DNA from 3 places in the Candidatus Kaistella beijingensis genome. Region 2 is predicted to be linked to each of the others. Evidence: riboswitches for the same ligand, from Rfam matches in the RefSeq annotation. Region 2 holds a riboswitch; each other region holds the start of a gene.
The links. Region 2 has a riboswitch for S-adenosylmethionine ahead of J4771_RS07645 (alpha/beta fold hydrolase). Riboswitches for the same ligand answer to the same signal wherever they lie in the genome.
Positions count from the first base shown of each region.

Region 1: linked by a shared signal. The riboswitch ahead of J4771_RS04225 (hypothetical protein) and the one ahead of J4771_RS07645 (alpha/beta fold hydrolase) in region 2 are both predicted to bind S-adenosylmethionine.
Region 3: linked by a shared signal. The riboswitch ahead of J4771_RS06135 (hypothetical protein) and the one ahead of J4771_RS07645 (alpha/beta fold hydrolase) in region 2 are both predicted to bind S-adenosylmethionine.

Region 1 covers NZ_CP071953.1:911,113-917,634, reverse strand. Annotated here, with positions in the region: gene porK (T9SS ring complex lipoprotein PorK/GldK) at 1-672, shown strand, start outside; gene porL (type IX secretion system motor protein PorL/GldL) at 728-1,414, shown strand; gene porM (type IX secretion system motor protein PorM/GldM) at 1,468-3,039, shown strand; gene porN (type IX secretion system ring subunit PorN/GldN) at 3,285-4,163, shown strand; gene J4771_RS04230 (NAD(P)/FAD-dependent oxidoreductase) at 4,231-5,319, shown strand; SAM-I-IV-variant riboswitch at 5,294-5,398, shown strand; gene J4771_RS04225 (hypothetical protein) at 5,389-6,192, shown strand; tRNA gene J4771_RS04220 (tRNA-Ser) at 6,421-6,507, opposite strand.
Region 2 covers NZ_CP071953.1:1,638,177-1,644,698, forward strand. Annotated here, with positions in the region: gene J4771_RS07635 (trans-sulfuration enzyme family protein) at 1-70, opposite strand, end outside; gene J4771_RS07640 (ACT domain-containing protein) at 143-1,681, opposite strand; gene J4771_RS07645 (alpha/beta fold hydrolase) at 1,684-2,628, opposite strand; SAM riboswitch class I at 2,683-2,787, opposite strand; gene J4771_RS07650 (MGH1-like glycoside hydrolase domain-containing protein) at 2,899-5,508, shown strand; gene yajC (preprotein translocase subunit YajC) at 5,578-5,904, opposite strand; gene J4771_RS07660 (DUF1573 domain-containing protein) at 5,979-6,458, opposite strand; gene nusB (transcription antitermination factor NusB) at 6,460-6,522, opposite strand, start outside.
Region 3 covers NZ_CP071953.1:1,316,527-1,323,048, forward strand. Annotated here, with positions in the region: gene brxC (BREX system P-loop protein BrxC) at 1-1,123, opposite strand, end outside; gene J4771_RS06120 (BREX protein BrxB domain-containing protein) at 1,135-1,767, opposite strand; gene J4771_RS06125 (BrxA family protein) at 1,771-2,358, opposite strand; gene J4771_RS06130 (helix-turn-helix transcriptional regulator) at 2,519-3,514, shown strand; SAM-I-IV-variant riboswitch at 3,574-3,673, shown strand; gene J4771_RS06135 (hypothetical protein) at 3,729-4,118, shown strand; SAM-I-IV-variant riboswitch at 4,230-4,330, shown strand; gene J4771_RS06140 (hypothetical protein) at 4,389-5,030, shown strand; gene J4771_RS06145 (hypothetical protein) at 5,040-5,729, shown strand; gene J4771_RS06150 (hypothetical protein) at 5,741-6,522, shown strand, end outside.

The DNA of each region.
Region 1 (6,522 bases), 730 kb from region 2:
GATTTTAATTATGCTTATAACGAACCGCTTTATGATGGATATTTTTGGCACAGTGCTTATAAAAATTATCCAGTTGTAGGGGTAACCTGGGATCAGGCAAGAGCTTACTGTAATTTTAAATCAAAATTGAAGTCAGACTATAATGAATCTTTGAAGAAGAAGAAACAAAAACCAATGGCCTTCAGACTTCCGACAGAAGCAGAATGGGAATATGCAGCAAGAGGTGGTAGAGAAAATGCTACCTATCCTTGGGGAGGACCATATTTACAGGATGATCGAGGATGTTATTTAGCCAACTTCAAACCGAAAAGAGGTAACTATATCGAAGACGAGAAAAAAGGAACTTATACCTATACTGCGCCGGTGAAGCAGTTTCAAAAAAATGGATATGGACTTTACGATATGGCAGGAAATGTCGCTGAGTGGACAGAATCTCCGTACAACAACTCAACTTATCAGTTCGCATCAACTTTAAATCCATACTTGTCAAACCAAGCATACAGAGAGCCTAGAAAAACGGTACGTGGCGGTTCTTGGAAAGATGTTGGTTACCTATTAATGACAGGAGCAAGAGATTATGAAAGAAAAGACTCTGCAAGAAGTTATATTGGTTTCCGAACGGTACAAGATATTCCTGAAGGTACAGCTAAATTCAGAAAAAGAACCAACTAATTAAGGACAAACAAAAACAAATAATAATTTTTAACTATTAAAAAAATTCAAAAACATGTTCAAAACTAAAGAAGCAACGTACAATTTTATCTACTCAATTGGAGCAGCCATCGTAATCTTAGGAGCTCTTTTCAAGTTGACTCACTGGAGTTTGGGTCCAATTTCTGGTAATATGGTTTTAGCAATTGGATTGATTACAGAAGCAATTATCTTCACCATTTTTGCATTTGATGCACCAAAAACAGAAGAATCTTATGCATGGGAAAATGTATATCCAGAATTATTAGATAAAGATGCTAAACCAAATCCTAAACATTCTACTTTAGGTTTCCAATCAGCTGAAGTAAAAGAATTAGAAACTTCACTATCAGATAAGTTAGACAAAATGCTTGCAGACGCTAAATTGGATGTGGATTTATTCGAAAGATTAAGAACAGGAATTGACAAATTCTCTAGCTCAGTTGACCAAATTAACCAAACAGTTGATGTATCTTCTGCTACAAGCAAATACAACGATCAGTTGATGTTGGCTGCGAGTCATTTGGAAAGTATGAATGCTCTTTACGCTTTACAATTGGCACACGGAAAAGAACAAACCGAGTACAGTAAAAAATATGTGGAAGATATGCAGAAGTCTGCAGCTCACTCAGAAAAATTCAACGAGGAATTATCAGGATTAACTTCTAACTTAAATAATCTTAACAGAGTTTACGGCGGAATGCTTAGTGCAATGAAATCATAGTTTTCTAACCATTTATATTTAAAATTTAAAATTATTAACAAAATTTACTAGAAATGGCACAAGGAAAACAGACCCCTCGTCAGAAGATGATTAACCTGATGTATCTGGTCTTCATCGCGATGCTTGCAATGCAGATCGACCAGGAAATCATCAGATCATATAACGATACCAATCAAACTCTTACCGATACAAGAGGTTTGGTAGAACAAAAAAATGATAAAATTTTTGAAAAAACATTAGAAGCAAAAGCAGCTAATACTCCCGATACCTATGCGCAACCTCTCGAACAGTATAGAGGATTAAAAGCAAAAACAAACGACCTGGTTTCGTTTATTGAGGGAATTAAAGCAGATTTGAAAAAAGACGCCGGTTTTACAGAAGGTGTAGATGTTACGGATAACTTCGCAACTTTGAATAATACTGAACCTTCATCTAAAAAGTTTTTTGATGGTGCAGATGAAACCAAACCTTCAAAAACTTCTGCAGATCTTAAAGCAAAAATGGCAGATTTAAAGGATTTTATTAGTGCTACTTTCGGTTCGAACGCTGAAATGAGTAAGACACTGGTTCCTAGAGCTACAAAAAACTTAGCAACAGAATTTGAAAAAGGAAAAACCATCAAAAACAAAAATTGGCTTCAATACAAATTCTATGGTCAACCATTGATCGCTGCACTATCTAATCTAGAAGTTATACAGTCCGAAGCAAGAAATTTGCAATCTGATGCTTTAATGGCGATGCTTCAAGAAAAAGTTGATGCAGATATTAAGTTCGATTCATACAAAGCTATTGTCTCCGCTCCTTCAACCATTATACAAGGTGAAGCTGCTCCTGCAACTGTTGCTATTGGGAACTACTCAAGCAATGTTCCGGGATTATCCATGCCTGGATTGAGTGTTCAGAATGGTTTAGGTTCTACTAATTTAAACACAAGTGCTTTAGGAGACCATAAATTTAGTGGAACAATTTCGTTCACAGATGTTAATGGAAAATCAATATCTCTTCCGTACGACCACACGTACAAAGTTATCGCAGGAGCTCAAGAGTTGAAAGCTCAAAAGGGAGCAATTGTAACAGCAGACAAGATGAACGTACTTTACCGTGGTTTACCGAATCCAGTTTCAGGTTCAATACTTGGTGCAGATATGGCAGGGATTTCTCTGTCAGCTTCGGGAGCTTCAGTTAGCGGAAGCGGTGGAAAATGGATCGTTTCTCCAGGAGCTGGAAATGTAGTAAAACTTACAATTTCTGGTCGTGATCCCAAGGGAGGTACCATTTCACAATCTTTCGATTTCAGAGTTAAAAATGTTCCACCACCACAAGGTCAAGTTCAGGGTAAAAATGTTGTTTCAATGCCTGCAAGCTCAATACCTAATCAAAAAGTGGCTGTAGCAATGCCGGATTTCGATTTCCCGGTTAGCTTTACAGTTAACAGCTTTATGTTTAAAGTTCCAGGTAGGGCTGCAATGATGGTTACAGGAAATTCTATGGCTTCTGTAGCTGCTTTAACTAAAAACTTAAGGTCTGGTGATATTGCTGCCGTATTTAATATTTCCGCAACTGCAACAGGTCTAGGTGGACAAGCTCTGAAACAAATTCCGCCGGTGATAATAAACGTACAATAATTACGTTATTGATTTGATATTTTATCTGTCATTAGTATAAAAAAATTGCAATGAAAAAATTCATATTATTAATTATGGCTTTGAGCTTTTTTTCAGCACAAGCTCAAACCAAAAGGAAACCGAAAAGAAAAGCAAAAGCAAAAACAACTGCTGTAGCTCCAAAACCTGAAGCTCCTGTTGTTGAAGCTCCCGTGGTTGAAACTCCTGCACAAGGTGCGGCAGTAGATGACACCCCAATTACCTCTATGTCGATTTTGAATGCGAAATCACCAGAATCCTTTAGAAAATATAGAGAAATGGGAATGATGAAACAGGGCGATTCGATGGTTTCTACCAAAGTTACTCCGCTTAAATATGGTTTCATCGAAGATCATGATATCTTAAAAAGTACAGTGGTTTGGGAGATTATTGATATGAATGATAAAATTAATCAACCTTTTTATCATAACGAGGATGGTTTAGTTTCTCAAAATAAATCTTTATATCAAATTCTTTTCGATGCAATTAACGATGGAAGAATTAAGGAAGTTTATGATGATGAACTTTTTACTACAAGATTAAGTCCAGACGCAATTCAGGCAAGAATCAAGAATGAAGTAATGAGCGACGCCGGAATCGATCGGTTGAATGAAGCGGGAAAATTGACAGATGAAGAAAAGAAAGAATTTACCAACGTGTACGAAACCAAAACTGAAAACGTAAAGGTTTTGAAAATCAAAGGAATGTGGTATATCGATAGAAGAGACAGCCAAATGAAATACAGACTTTTGGGAATTGCAGCAATGGGGCAAGATCCTTCTACAATGGGACAATACGGACCAGATGGACAACCTTTGGCAGCTAAAGATGAATTAATCGATTTGTTCTGGGTGTATTATCCAGATGCTCGTGAAGTTCTTGCAAACTCTGTAGCTTTCAACAATAAAAACTTGTCCTCTGATATTACTTTTGATGATTTATTGAATGCAAGAAGATTTTCTACTGTCATCTACAAAACAGATAATGGTTTAGGAAACGGGGTAATAAAGGATTATATTCCTCGTGACGCAGATTCACAGTTGGAGGAAAGCGAAAGGCTGAAAGCGCAAATCCTGCAAATGGAAAACGATATGTGGAATTACTAAAATTTCATTTGAAAATTATAGAAAACCTGAGTACCTTTACTCAGGTTTTTTTTGATTAAATTATGCGATGAGAAATGTAGATTACATTATTGTTGGTGGCGGTTATGCGGGGTTTTTCTTTGCACACCAACTTATTATGAATAATAAATCATTTGTGATTTTTTCCGATGATAGAAAAAGTGCTTCTCAAGTTTCGGCAGGAATCATTAATCCAGTCGTTTTGAAGAAGTTCACTACTTTTTGGTTGGCAGAAGAGCAAATAGATCTATTAAAAAAAACATTGAGTGAAATTGAAAACTACACTGGTCAAAACTATTTAATCCAAGAAAATATCCATCGCATATTTCATGACGAAAAAGAGAAAGAACTTTGGTTAAAGAAAGCCGAACACCAGGACTTAAAGTTGTTTCTAAATAAGTATTTTAAAGATTTAGATACCGTAAAAAACAGGTTTCAAAGTGGTGTCGTCAATGAATCTGCACGTTTAAATGTAGCTGATTTTTTTAGCGACTTTAATGAATATTTGACAGAAAATAAGCTTCTTATTCAAGAAAGGTTCCATTATTCAAAACTTCAGGAACATTTATACAAAGATTTTCAGTTTAAAAACATTGTATTCTGTGAAGGAATGGGTGTGAAGGAAAATCCTTATTTTTCCGAAATTCCAGTTGTTCCCAATAAAGGGCATCATCTGAAAGTTAAACTTTCAAGACCACTTCCGTTTCAATTAACACTAAAGAAAAAGCACTTTTTATTTCCACTAAAAAATAATTCTTACTATTACGGCGGAACTTACGACCGTGACCAACTTCACCATAAGATTGACGATTCTGCAAAAGAGCAGCTCATTAACGGACTGTGCGAATTCTATCCCCACGATTTTGAAGTGGAAGAAATAGAATTTGGCTTTCGGCCAACCGTAAAAGATCGAAGACCAATTATAGGAAGACATCCAAAGCATGAAAATTTCTACGTTTTCAACGGTTTGGGCGCAAGAGGGATTTTGAATGGATGCTATTTTTCTCGCGAACTTTATGAGCATATTGAAAATGGAAAACCGCTGCATCCGGAAGTGGACTTGAAAAGGTTTCAGAAATACAAAAAGATTTCAAATAAAGTTATTATATTTGCGATGTCATCAAGACGAATCAAATGATTCACCAACCGAGATTTAACATTCCACGGTGGTTTACGATGGGCTTATTAAACTTAAAATAAGAAAATTATGTTATCCAAACTTTATCAAAAATTCTTTTGCACATTACCGTTAAATAACACTTCTGACAAAATTTTTAAGATTTTGTATCATCCTCATTTGGATTATTGCAGGATTGATTACAAAGAATTTACTGTTTGTGAAGTTGAAGATTTGAAAAACCTATTGGAAGTTGACAAAGTTGAAGTTCCAGCATTTCTGAGATTTACATTTACAACCAGGCAAAACAGCCATTACTTATCAGAGTTTCCCTACCAAAAGTTGAAACACAATCAACTTTATGCAGATATAATAATCAAAAGTTATCGCAGCGAATTCTTAACAGAAGCGGAAGAATCTAAATTTCTTTCCTATTATCATGTTGAGAGAATTATCATCAATAAGTATAATTGGTTTCTAAAAATAGGAATTCCACAAGACATTATCACATCAAAGAACAAAGAAAATTTTTATAACAAAATAAAAGATTCGGAAGTTCAAAAATCCATTTATTCCACACCTGCTTTAGCACAAATAAACAAACACATGAAACACGTATACACGCAAAGACAAGGCGACAAAGCCGAAATCATAAATTATATTGAAAGATTTGAAAATTACACGAATTTGGAGCTTGTGAATGCCTATAACAGCCAAAAAGCAATCTACGGGGTGCATCGTCAAGGATTATATTTATATGCCCTTGATATAGTGTTTAAAAAGCGGTTTAACAAGTCTCCAATAAGTAATGAGGAAAATATAATTTTCGGTTTAACTGGGCGAATTACATATGTAAATGAATTAAAAACCTTTGTAAGAATTGATGAAAATTAGAGAAATAGGCATAAAATTTTTCAATTTTGATTTTTATTAAAAGGCTTGAAATGAGTCTAAAGAATTTGTCTCAAAACAATTAACATGTAGAAACACAATTATCAGAGATTAAAAGTATTTTTAAGATTGTTAATGATTACTTATGGGAAAAAATGGGAATTGGTGGGGTAAGCGAACCTGTTTAAATAAATAATCCACTGAAAAACAGTGGATTACAGTCAATAATAGCAGAGAGGAAGGGATTCGAACCCTCGATACAGTTACCCGTATACCAACTTTCCAGGCTGGCTCCTTCAACCACTCGGACACCTCTCTAATTGAAGACTGCAA
Region 2 (6,522 bases):
TTGAATGTTCGTCAAACTGACTTCTTTCAGTTTGAGTTCTTATCGATAAAGTTTCTAAATTTTCGTTCATTTTTTTAAATTTTGGCTAAAGCCAATTGATTTTTGAATTTATTAAACGGACTAAAGTCCGTTCCTATTGATATTACTTATTCTCCGACAATCTCAAAATATCACCAAAAACTCCTCTCGCCGTCACTTTTGCGCCTGCTCCTGCTCCCATAATCACGATTGGATTTTCGCCATAGCTTTCCGTGTAAATTTCAAAAATGGAATCGGAACCTTTCAGTTGACCAAGTGCGGAACTTGCGGGAACGGAAATCAATTTCACATCGAGTTCACCTTTTTCTTGGTGTAAATCTCCGTGAAGGTCTCCCACAAAACGAAGAACGTGATTTTCAGGTTGCTCTTTTTTTAGCTTTTCAAAAACTTCATCCAATTCATTTAATCTTGAAATAAATTCAGTTTTTTCAACATCTTGTAAGCTTTCAGGAACTAAATTTTGAACATCAATATCCTCAAATTCATTGATTAAATCGAGTTCTCTTGCTAAAATCAACAATTTTCTTGCGACATCATTTCCCGATAAATCTTCGCGCGGATCAGGTTCGGTGAAACCTTTTTCCATCGCTTCTTTTAAAATGGTTGAGAACTTATCGCTTCGAACCGAAAAATTATTGAATATATAACTCAATGAACCTGAAAAAACACCTTTAATTCTCGTAATATTTTCACCAGATAAATGTAAAAGCTTGATAGTGTCGATTAACGGCAAACCTGCTCCAACATTGGTTTCATAAAGATATTTCTTGTTTTTCTTATTTAAAACATGTCGAAAATTACGGTATTCAGAAATGGGTAAAGTGTTGAAAATCTTGTTGGATGAAACCAAATCGAAACCGTTTTCTGCCAAAACAGAATAATTTTTCACAAAATCTTTACTGGCAGTATTATCAACAACAATCATATTTTCGAGTTGATTCTGTTGGGAGAAATTTATCAGTTCTTCAATATTTGAAGGTCTTTCTGCGGTGAGAACTTCGTCATTCCAATTTTTGGTAAAACCCGCTTTGTTCAACGCAATTTTTTTGGAATTGGCGACAGCGACAATTTTTAAATCTAATTTTTTGCGGTTTCTGATTTCTTCCGAACTTTCCAAAACCTGCTCTATCAAAGTTTTTCCAACATTTCCGTGTCCGATAATCGCCAAATGGACCGTTTTGGGTTTTGCAAATATTTCTGCTTCGATGATGTTTCTTGCTTTTTCATCCTGTGAAGAAGTCACCACGATATTTACTCGGTTTTCGCTTGCAACTTGATTCAGAATTAATGGAAAAACATTGTTTCTGGCGAGTTCAGATAAAATCTTATTGAAATCTTTCGCCACAAAGCCAAGAACAGAAACATTATTAATACTGTAAATCTGACTTACCTTCCCTGATTTTCTTTCCTTCTCAAACTCGTTAATCAGACAATTAACCGCATTTTCCGCATCAGTTTCATTCACCAAAACTGACAATCCATTTTCAATCGCCTGCTGAGAAATGACACCTACGCTGATTCTAGCAAATGTGAGCGCCTTGAAAATTCTGCCGTCAATTCCCACTTCGCCAAGAAAATCCTTGCCTTCGAATTTGATGATGGCTTTGTTTTTCAATAATTTTATTTCGTTTCTATTTTTCATTTTTACGTTATTATTTTACCTAAAATTTCATTTAATTGTTCATATTCCATTAAAAAAGCATCGTGCCCATGAATGGAATAGATTTCATGGTAGAAAGCATTTGATTTGTTTTTTATTAAATTTTCATGGCACTTTTTTATTTCAAAAGCGGGGAAAAACAAATCAGAATCAACTGCAACTAAATGGATGTTTGCATTAATATTTTTTAGTTCTTCTTGAGGTGCATCAATGTTTATCAACAAATGATTCATCAAATGATAAGCACTTAAACTAAATCTTTCGTTTAAAGATTTCCCATGAAAATTGAGCCAATCGTGTGATTTTAAAATTTCTCTTTCTTCATCAATTTCATTCTTGAAACGAAGATTTAACGATTCGGGTGTTCTGTAACAAAGCATCGCATGAATTCGGGCTTTTTGAACTGGTTCTTCCTTTTGAGTCAGCAAAAATTTTTGAACTAAACATTGGGAATGAAGCCAATCCGAAGTCTTGTAATCGCAAGCAATTGGAATGAAGTTTTCCGTCAAATCACTTTGAACTGCCAACATTTCCCAACCAATTGCGCCTCCTAAAGAACCGCCGATAATGGTATGAAGTTTTTCAATTTTTAATAACTTTAACCCTTCCAAGAAAATTTTCGCAATATCTTTAGACTTGAAATCCTCATAGTTTTCAAGCAAATTTCCATCAAAACCATTTCCCGGAATATTGAAACAGATGACTGTGAATTTGTTGGTATCAATGGTTTTGTTTTCGCCAAGCAAGGTTTTCCACCATCCATTTTCGCCTGAAACATTGGAGTTTCCTGTTAAAGCGTGATTCACCAAAACAATCGGCGCAGAAAATAAATCCTGTCCGAAAACTTGATACGACAAGTGAATGTCAAGCGTTTTGCCTGAAATCAGTTCAAAATTATAAAGGGTGATATGTTGTAGCGAAGTTTTCAATTTCCTTTAAAAATAAAAATTGAAAATGCTACCTAAAAGTGGTAAAAATAGTTCCTGTTATCTTCTTCGCCAAAGCGAATAGAATGTAGCACCTTCTTCGTTTCCGAAGGGTTGCCAAGGTTTCACAGAGTCTAGTCTCTCCACCTTTCTTGATAACATTTTCAATATGTAAATGAACAAATCTGACTGCAAATATAGAACAAATTTCGAATTTCCCAATATTTTGAAAAAAATAATATTTCATACTTTCGTATGAGAAAATCAAAAAATATGATGTCGGAAAAGGAAAGACTGCACGATGAAAATTGGAAAAAATGGGGTCCTTATGTGAGCAACAGACAATGGGGAACGGTGCGAGAAGACTACAGCCACAACGGAAATGCATGGGGTTACACCACTTATGACGAGGCAATGAGCAGAGCATATCGATGGAGTGAGGACGGAATTGCAGGAATTTGCGACAGTAAACAGCGACTTTGTTTTGCCTTTTCATTTTGGAATAAGAAGGACAAAATGATTAAGGAACGATTTTTCGGATTGAGCAATTATCAGGGAAATCATGGTGAAGATGTGAAGGAAATCTTTTATTATCTTGATAATACGCCGTCGCATTCTTATATGAAGATGGTTTACAAATATCCGATTGAAGCGTTTCCTTATGATGAAATTATTCAGAAAAATACTGAAAGAAGCAAATCAGAACCCGAATTTGAGATTGTAGATACGGGAATTTTTAACAACAATAATTACTTTGACATCTTCATCGAATACGCAAAAATCAACCACGATGATTTTCTAATTCGGGTAACTGCATTCAACAGAAGTAGTAAAAAAGCGTCTTTGGTGATTCTTCCAACGCTTTGGTTTAGAAATAATTGGAGATGGGGTTATGGAACGTACATTCCAAAACTAAAATCTTCGGTGAACGGAATTATTGATATTGAACATGATTCCATTCCCATGAAAAAATTGTACGCAAGAAATCAAAATACTACCGCCCTATTCTGCAATAATGAAACGAATCCTCAAGTGATTCCGAATATTGAAACAGATGCAGAATATTATAAAGACGGCATCAATAATTTCTTGGTTAAAGATGATGAAGACGCCATTAATCCTGAAAAATTCGGAACAAAAGCAAGTTTTTATATTGATGCGGAAATAGAGGCGGGTGAAAGTCAAATTTTTGATTTTAGGTTAAGTCCACACGAAATGCAAGATGCGTTTTTTGACTTCGACGAAATCTTCAGTTTAAGACAAAAAGAATCCGACGAATTCTATTCAGAAATTCAATGCGAAATCCAAGATGATGAAGAAAAAAACATTCAAAGACAGGCATTTGCAGGACTTTTATGGAATAAGCAATTCTACCACTATAATGTTTCAAAATGGTTGAAAGGCGACCCAAAATTTGTCGCTCCACGAAATTTCGACCATTACGTTCGAAATTCCGAGTGGGAACACATGCAGAACAAGGACATTATTTCTATGCCCGACAAATGGGAATATCCGTGGTTTGCAACTTGGGATTTAGCTTTTCATTGTGTTCCTTTTGCACTGATTGATTCGGAATTTGCAAAACATCAATTGAAATTGTTGACAAAAGAGTGGTATATCCATCCGAACGGACAACTTCCTGCGTATGAATGGGATTTCAGCGACGTGAATCCGCCTGTTCATGCATGGTCAACTTTCCGAGTTTTTAAAATTGATGAAAAAATTAACGGAAAACCTGATATTCCTTTTTTAGAAAGCGTTTTTCAAAAACTATTACTCAATTTTACTTGGTGGGTAAATAGAAAAGATAAAAACGGCAACAACGTTTTCGGTGGCGGATTTTTAGGATTGGATAACATAGGTGCTTTTGACCGAAATATGCAGTTCAAAAACGGCGACCATTTGGAACAAGCCGATGGAACCAGTTGGATGGCAATGTTTGCTTTAAACATGATGCGGATTTCGATGGAATTGGCGCTTTACAATCCTGTTTACGAAGATATGGCGATTAAATTTTTCGAGCATTATCTGTATATTGCAGAAGCCATGGAAAATATTGGGGAAACTAAAAACGGTTTATGGAACGAGGAAGACGGTTTTTTTTATGATTTGCTACAGTTAAACAATGGTGATTCTATTTCCTTAAAGTTAAGAAGTATCGTTGGTTTAATCCCCATGTTTGCTGTGGAAATTGTGGAACACGAGATGTTGGAAAAACTTCCGAATTTCACCGCTAGAATGGAATGGATTCTGAAAAATAAACCTGAACTCGCCAATCTTGTTTCGCATTGGGAAGTGGAAGGAAAAGGCGGAAAACATTTGATGAGCGTTCTAAGAAAAACTCGTCTTACAAGGATTTTAAAGAGAATGAGTGATCCGAATGAATTTCTTTCCGATTATGGAATTCGCTCTATGTCTAAAGTTTACGAAGACAAACCTTTCAAATTTTCTGTTGACGGGCAAGATTTTACCGTAAAATACACCCCTGCCGAAAGTGACAGCCGAATGTTTGGCGGAAACAGCAATTGGCGCGGACCGATTTGGTTCCCGATTAATTTCCTTATTGTTGAAAGTCTGCAACGTTTCCATTATTATTATGGTGAAAGTCTGCAAATAGATTATCCGACAGGAAGTGGCGAAATAAGAAATCTCGAATTTGTTGCAGATGATTTGAGTTACCGATTACGTTCGATTTTCATGAAGGACAAAGATGGAAACATGCCTTTTAATGGGGGAAATGAACTGTTGAACCATGATGAATTTTTTAAAAACTACATCATGTTTTACGAATATTTCAACGGCGATACAGGAATGGGAATCGGTGCATCGCATCAATGTGGATGGACCGCAACGGTCGCAAAACTGATCCAGCCGAGAATGTGATAAATTAAAAAAATGAAACAAAAAAAAGCAACCGAAACCGATTGCTTTTTAAAAGTATTTTAAAGGAAATTATTTCTTGTCATCCGCGGAATCAGGGAATCTTTGCTGCGTGAATTCTCGAGAAATTGCCGCCTTTTCAAATTTCAATTTTCCGGAAAGGGTTTCAATCACTACTCCATCGTCTTGGATTTGTGCGATTCTTCCGTGCATTCCCGAAGTGGTCACCACTCTTGCTCCAACTTTAAGTGATTCCTGGAAGTTTTTTTCCTGCTTCGCTTTCTTCATTTGTGGACGGATCATCAGGAAATAAAATCCCACGAACATTGCACCCATCATTAACATTGTCGGCAACATGGAATCTCCTGCAGGAGCTGCCTGTAAAAATATTGTAATCATTTTTAACTTATTTTATTTATTATCAGAGAATTTTTCTCCCTTTACGGAAGGGAAAAAAATTCGGTTTAAAATTACTAGTTTGGTTGAATATCGGCAGAAAAAGTCAACACAATCGGAGCTTTTTCCACGTTTGCATAAACTTCTGCCTGTTTGTTCACCAAGCCATCAAAATTGGTAGAGTCAAATTTCAAGGTGATTTTTCCTTTTTGTCCCGGAAGAATCGGATCTTTTGTATAATCAGGAACCGTACAACCACATCCCGGTTTTACCTGGGAAATAATTAAAGGATTTGTTCCCGTGTTGGTTACTTCGTAAATATGTTCAACGTGGTCTCCTTTTTTCAATTTTCCAAAATCGAAGTTTGCTTCCGATAAAGCCAGAGTTGTCAATGGTTTAGATTGTGCTTCTTTTACTAATTCATCTTGCGTTTGCACAACAGGAGCTTCAACCGCTTGTTGTTCCTCAACAATTAATTGGTCAGCTTTTTGGTCTTTTTTGCAGCTCGTTAAACTTAGTACTGCAATAAGTGGTAATACTTTAATTAAATTTTTCATTTTAATTTCTGTTTATTTCTTTCGTGTATTTGTCTAAAATTCCGTTGATGAAAATGTTGGAACG
Region 3 (6,522 bases), 320 kb from region 2:
ACTGATTTTGGATGCCGCCTTTATTGTCTTGGTAATAATCAATCAATGCTGTACTTCCGGAAGCATTTTTTTCAAGAAGCCTTTTCTGTGCAATATAAGCTGCATCCTGAGCATCGAGAGAAATCATCGTTTCAAATCTCCCCATAATTTTCCCAAAACCATCAGATTTGTTTTCAGTATTGTTAACCAAATTGCTCAAATCCTGTTGCGCAGTACACACAATCCACACTTTGGAACCGAGTGCTTTGCCTACTTCTTCAACAATCGTCTGAAGATTCAGCAAAAGTGAAGTGTTGGTTCCGATGTATTGCGAAACTTCGTCCATCAGAAAAACAAGACGATAATTTTCCGGTTTTTCTTTTACGTATTCTTTCAGCTCGTGGATGAGATCTGCGATGGTGAAATCTGTTTTATCCTTTAGCGATTCTTTCAATGATTCTTTATCAATTTCGGCATCGAAAAAGTGAGCAGTATCTATTAGTAAATCCCTTTTTAATTTTACAAAATTGCTGATGTTTCCATCTCTCCATTCCACACCAAAATCAGCTTTTATCTTGTTTTTGAAATCTTCAAACTTTCCAATTTTTTGCAGGTGTTTTTCTACAAGTTGTGCTAAAGTGATGTTGGAAGAGTTGAATCCTCTTTTTGCATTGAGCTGATTGAGCAAAATCCTAGTAATAGTATCATTATTCTTCTGCGATTCTGAAACCGCATCGATATTGAAAATGATTTCTTCTACTTCCATTTTGTTCAGCTTACTTTCGATAACTGAAACATTGGAAAGTGTAACTTCATCTAAAACATCGAGCTCCTTATTATTTGAAATTGCATCTTTATAACAGGCAAAAGCTTTTTCGCGAGTATCTAAATTCAAACAATAAAAAAGATATTTGATGAAGTGCGATTTACCGCTTCCGTAATAACCGCTGATCCAAATTCCGGTTTTTCCTTCGGTTTTGTTTACAACTGCATTTAGAAATTTATAAAGATTTTTGATGATGTCTTTTGTAAAAACATATTCTTCAATTTCCTGTTTGATATGTTCGGAATCCATATCACCTACAACCACTGCAGGATTAATATGGCGATCAATTTCTTTTAAGTAAATAGATTGTAACTTCATTCGATTCTAATTTATTGTGATATCAGTTGGTTTAGGTGATTGGCTCTGTACACATTTTCATCTCCAAAAATACCGAAAAGTGAATAGTGATCATTCTTGAGTTCGCCGGGATAAAATGCAATTAATTTATAATTTCTCACATATTCTTCCGTCTTTTTCAAAAATTCGGAAAGCCGCAGATATGGAAAAATGGATCCGAATCCGTAAAGTAAGAGGTACACTCGATCGGGAGATTTCTCGTCAAAATAAGCTTTGAGTTTCTCGCCTATATGATTGATAAATCCTTTTTCAACCGCATCATTATCATTTTTTTCCTGCGCTTTTTCAGCGATAAAGTCTAATGCGTTTTCCTCATCAATTTCTTCCAGTTCAAAAATTTGTTCCAAAAGACTGCTGCCCATAAATATATTGTGCTTCAAATAATCTATAAACTCGTTATAAATGTTCAACACAAGACAATTGAGGTTATTTGATGGACGCTGTAATTTACGGTCAAGTTCCTTTATTTCTTCTCTAATCTGAAATTCCTTTTCGGGATTATAGGTATAGATATATACAGGAAAGAAAAGCAAACCTGTATCGGGATCCTTAAATTCTTCTTCGGAAAGAAGCGAAAAAATTTTATCGTTGATATTATTTGGCATGAATTATTTTAGAATTTGACTGTTCAACATCAGACAGTTTAAGAACCATTGCTCATTATTTTCGGAAATGATTCTCATTAAATCATATGATGGCTCAACTGCAATAATTTTTTCTTTACTATAAATTCCCACTTCCTTAAAAATTTTTATGGCAACCTGCGAAAGTTTATATCTTGTGTTCTCAGAGATTTTATCAATTTCCTCAACACTTAACTTTTGAGATAAAAAATATTGAAAATCATAAGTCTGCAAATCATAATCGAAAGTTTTCCATTTCTGATAAACGACTTCCAAAGCAAATTCAGCAATTATGGTGTAAGTTTTACAAATGGCTAAAAACAAAATAATTTTTTGATCTACAACCGAAAGTGATTGGAATGCGTGAAGATAATGGATTTGTAAATTTTTCAGTCTTTTATCGAGTTCGCTTTTAATTCTTTTCTTGGAAGATTCAGAATTGGTGGGGATAACCAATTGATTCACATTTTCTGTTCCATCAAGAAAATCAGTGAAATCGGAAATGTTCTCCACGTAAATTTTTGCCTCACTATAAAGCAATGCCCCCGCTGTAAATCCAAGATTATAACTCATTTTTGAAAAAACTTAAAACTGTAAATATACGGAATGAAAGTGTTTTAGTAAAATTGGAGATATACAAATCATAATCTTCCAAATTTACAAAACTCCTGTGCGGTATATCTGCACAAAAATAATTAACTTTACAGAACACTTGGGCAAAAAATCCTAATCCATGGCAACCAATAAAAATGCGGTTTTACGATACAAGATTCTGGATTCCTGTTTTTCAAATCCATACAGGAAATTCTTCATTAGTGATTTGATCAAAATTTGCGGTGAAAAACTTTCTGAACATTTTGGGTATGAAGTCACTGTTTCAAGAAGAACAATTCTGGATGACATTAAATTCATGAGAAGTTTGGCTGGATACGACGCTCCAATTATTTCGGTTCCCGACGGCAAAAAAGTATATTATCAATATGAAGATCCTGATTTTTCAATTCTTAAAAAGCCACTTTCCACTAAAGAAATGGAGAGTTTGAATGAAGCACTTCAAATCTTGAACAGGATGAAAAATTTGCCCGGTTTCGATTGGGTAGATTCTATTTCGGCTAAAATAAACTCGGGCCTTGATTTGCAGCACTCTGAGCGAAAAATTATAAGTTTCGAAGAAAATGAATTCCTTGTAGGAACCGAGTTTTTAAGTCCTCTTTATCAATCGATACTTAACAAAAATGCACTGAAAGTATCCTATAAAAGTTTCAGAAGCGAAAAGCCAATCCATATCATCTTTTCACCCCAATATCTGAAACAATACAACAACCGATGGTTTGTATTTGGTGAAAATCACGAATTTAAAAGCATTCAAAACCTTGCATTGGACAGGATTAAAAAACTTTCACCGTCTAAACATCCATATTGTGAATCTACCGTAGATTTCGAAGAATATTTCGAAGATATAATAGGCGTAACAAATGATTTAAGCAAAAAACCTATAAAAGTAATCATCGAGTTAAGCGATCAAGTTGCTCCATATATTGTAACTAAACCGATGCATGGTTCACAAAAAATAAAAGATAATATTCTTACACTTAATGTAAAACACAATCAGGAATTAGAGACTTTGCTCCTTTCCTATGGAGAGCGAATTAAAATTTTGGAGCCACAATCATTGGTGGACGCTTTGAAACTGAGGGTTTCAGATCAGCACAACCATTATTTCAAATAATATTTTTGTAGTGCAATTCTGCTGCACAATATCTGTTTTACTTTGCAATAGAAAACAAGAACAATCATCAGGAGATTCCGCAAAGACGGAACGCCAACCGAGAGATCCAAAATCCACGGTGGTAAAGTATGAGGGCAACCGCCAAAATATAAGGTAACATCCCATTACTTTTTTCCTGCTGATAAAAATAAATTTAACCACAAAATTTACTTTTATGAGCAAAAGACAAAGCAATACGCTAAAATTCAGAACAGCAAGCAATGTGTTTAATCCCGCTAAAAGTGGTTTCTACAAGCGAAGACCGAATTTTATTTTTACCATAAGTGAGATAACAAACTTGTATTTTCGTTTCACTGGATTCATTGAAAAATTGAGCCCAGAAAACAAAATCAAAATTAATGAAGTTCTAAAATCTAAAGAAGAATTAGATTCTTTTACAAACGACCTTTTCTTGTATGTTTCGTCTTCGATGATGTCACAAACATCAGTATCATTAAATGAGTTTATCAAGCACTTTATTAATGACTATCAAGAAAATGAAGAAGAAAGCTGTGCAAATGAACAATTGTCAGATCAACAACATGTTTTGCAAATTGCCGCATAAAAATTGACAAACAAGAAAAACACCTTGCACAATCCAAACTTTTTTCGTAATGTAACTATCTTTGTAACCTTGCAATATTTCAAAAAAAGGATTTTCACTTTATCTTTGCAACGTAATCATCAGGAGATTCCGCCAAGACGGAACACCAACCGAGAGTTAACCTTCCACGGTGGTAAAGAATGAGGGCAGACCTGCCAAAAAAAGGTTATTTTCCTTATGTTTCTGCGGTTTCCTGATGATTTTTGTAATGATTTTTTAAAACAAAATCCTATGAAAGACTGCATTATTTATGTGAAAAAAGAGGAGCATCATCTCATCGGGAACGTCAATATCGGACTTTCTCATTTGGTGGAAGTTAAAATAATTTCACCTTATGCAGGATTAACGCTCTGCGCTTCATCTTTGGATCAAGAAGAATGGAACGAAGATCAACAAAAAGAAAATGCTGAAAGACTTCTTTTCGACTGTTTCAAAATTTCACAATTGATGGAAAATAAAAAGCAGTTGATCAAATCGGATTTTCATCAGTTACTTCATAATCTGAACACTTTTAACAATCATAAATCTGAAGATTATGCACGAAACCGAGATGAATTGATGCGGGTTTTTCTCCGGACACACTTCAGTGAACTTTGTGGAAATGATTCAATGCAAGACGATTACGGAACGCAGATTTTTATTTTTCTCAACACTTATTTTGCTTTGAATGGAAAATGTGTGGAACTGAATCTTTCTTCCTTGATGCAAAATCAACCCGAACCACCTCCATTTGCATCACTTGAAAATTTACTGAAAGAATATCTTACAAAATCCGAAGAACAAAGAATTGAATTGCTTGCACAGCACATCATCAACAATCAAAAAAGCAAATACAGTTGGTTTTTATCACAGGAATTTCTCATCAACAATTAATTTATAATAATGACAGAAAATATCAACAAAACACAACAGGTTTACCGAATGACATTAAGCGGCTATTGGCGCGAAACGGAAGAATGTTACGCCGTCAATCAGTCGGATGACGACCGCTACATAGAACTGCAATTTCTGTGTCCTTTCAACGGTTTGACCGTAGAATTTTATAGAGAAGAAGGTTTCAATTTACTTGAAAAAACACAAACCGTTTATGACCTGATGACTGGACTTTTCTACGCTTTTGATTTCATTTATGGTAATGGCGATACAATCAGATTCAAAGAAAATTTCGAAAAGGCTGTCAAGAAGTTCAAAGGAAAAAAAAGCAGGGTTAAGATTGAAAAGTTACACAGAAAACGTCTTGCCTATTGGATGCTAAGACATTTTGAACCTCAACACATCAGCGTCCATCTCCGCAGACAAATTGACCAAATGCTTAGGTCACTTTTGAGAGAAGGCAAATTTGAATATCGTGCGCAATATCCGGCATCATTTGTAAAGAATTTTCTATTGATGGGAAAAATGGATGAAATTGATTTGGACGGTTTTGCGGAAACTATGAAATACAATGAGTTTTTGAATTTACCCGAAGACCGAAAAATGAATCTTTATATCGAAATGATAACTGGAAGAAATACAGGATACAACGAATATCTTCAGGAATGGTGGGAAGAACGAAATAGCGAAAATCAATAATAGTCAAAACAATGGAAAAAATATTTGTACAATGGATGTTCGGACAGTTTTTAGTTGCCAAGGTCACCTATCACAAAAAGCATTTTGTGGAATTCGAAGTACTATATCCATTTAGTGTTATTAAGGGAGACTTTTTCAGTGAGGATGTAGATTTCACCAATGAAGAAAACTGTTGGATTATTAAGAATTTCATTAACAGGGTTGTTTTTATACACCTGCAAATAGCCACCGGACAAAGGATATGGAAGACGGAAATACAGGATCCCAATTGGTTTACGAATGGGGCTACAAGAAGACAGTTAGTGGAACTGGTACATCAAGAAAAACATCATTGGTGGGAAGAAGATTATATAAAGTTCTTCAGTAAGAAAACCATTGAAAACATGATGACCCGAATCAATCACTGTCTTCAAAATCCTACCCAAAATTTCATTGCAGAAGATTTTGAAATGGAGCGTGAGAAGACTATTAATAAGATGAAAAGCATTATTTTGAAACAAAAAGTAAAGGAAGTTTACATTTATTTATGCGACAGGAGGTTTGACCGGGAACTAAAAAATTTCCACAAAAAATTAGAATTCAAGGGCGGTGATGATCCTGATTATGAACTCGCACTTGCCTTGACAGAATCTTCATATTCCTATCCCGATGTATGTTTAACAACCCATTCTGATCTATTAAGAAAGGAATTTGAAAAGAAGCCAATGGCCGAAAAATTATCATTTTATAACGAACGGACAGACAGGGAATATTGGAATCCGTATTTCGATTTGGCCAAAGAATGGCTACAGAA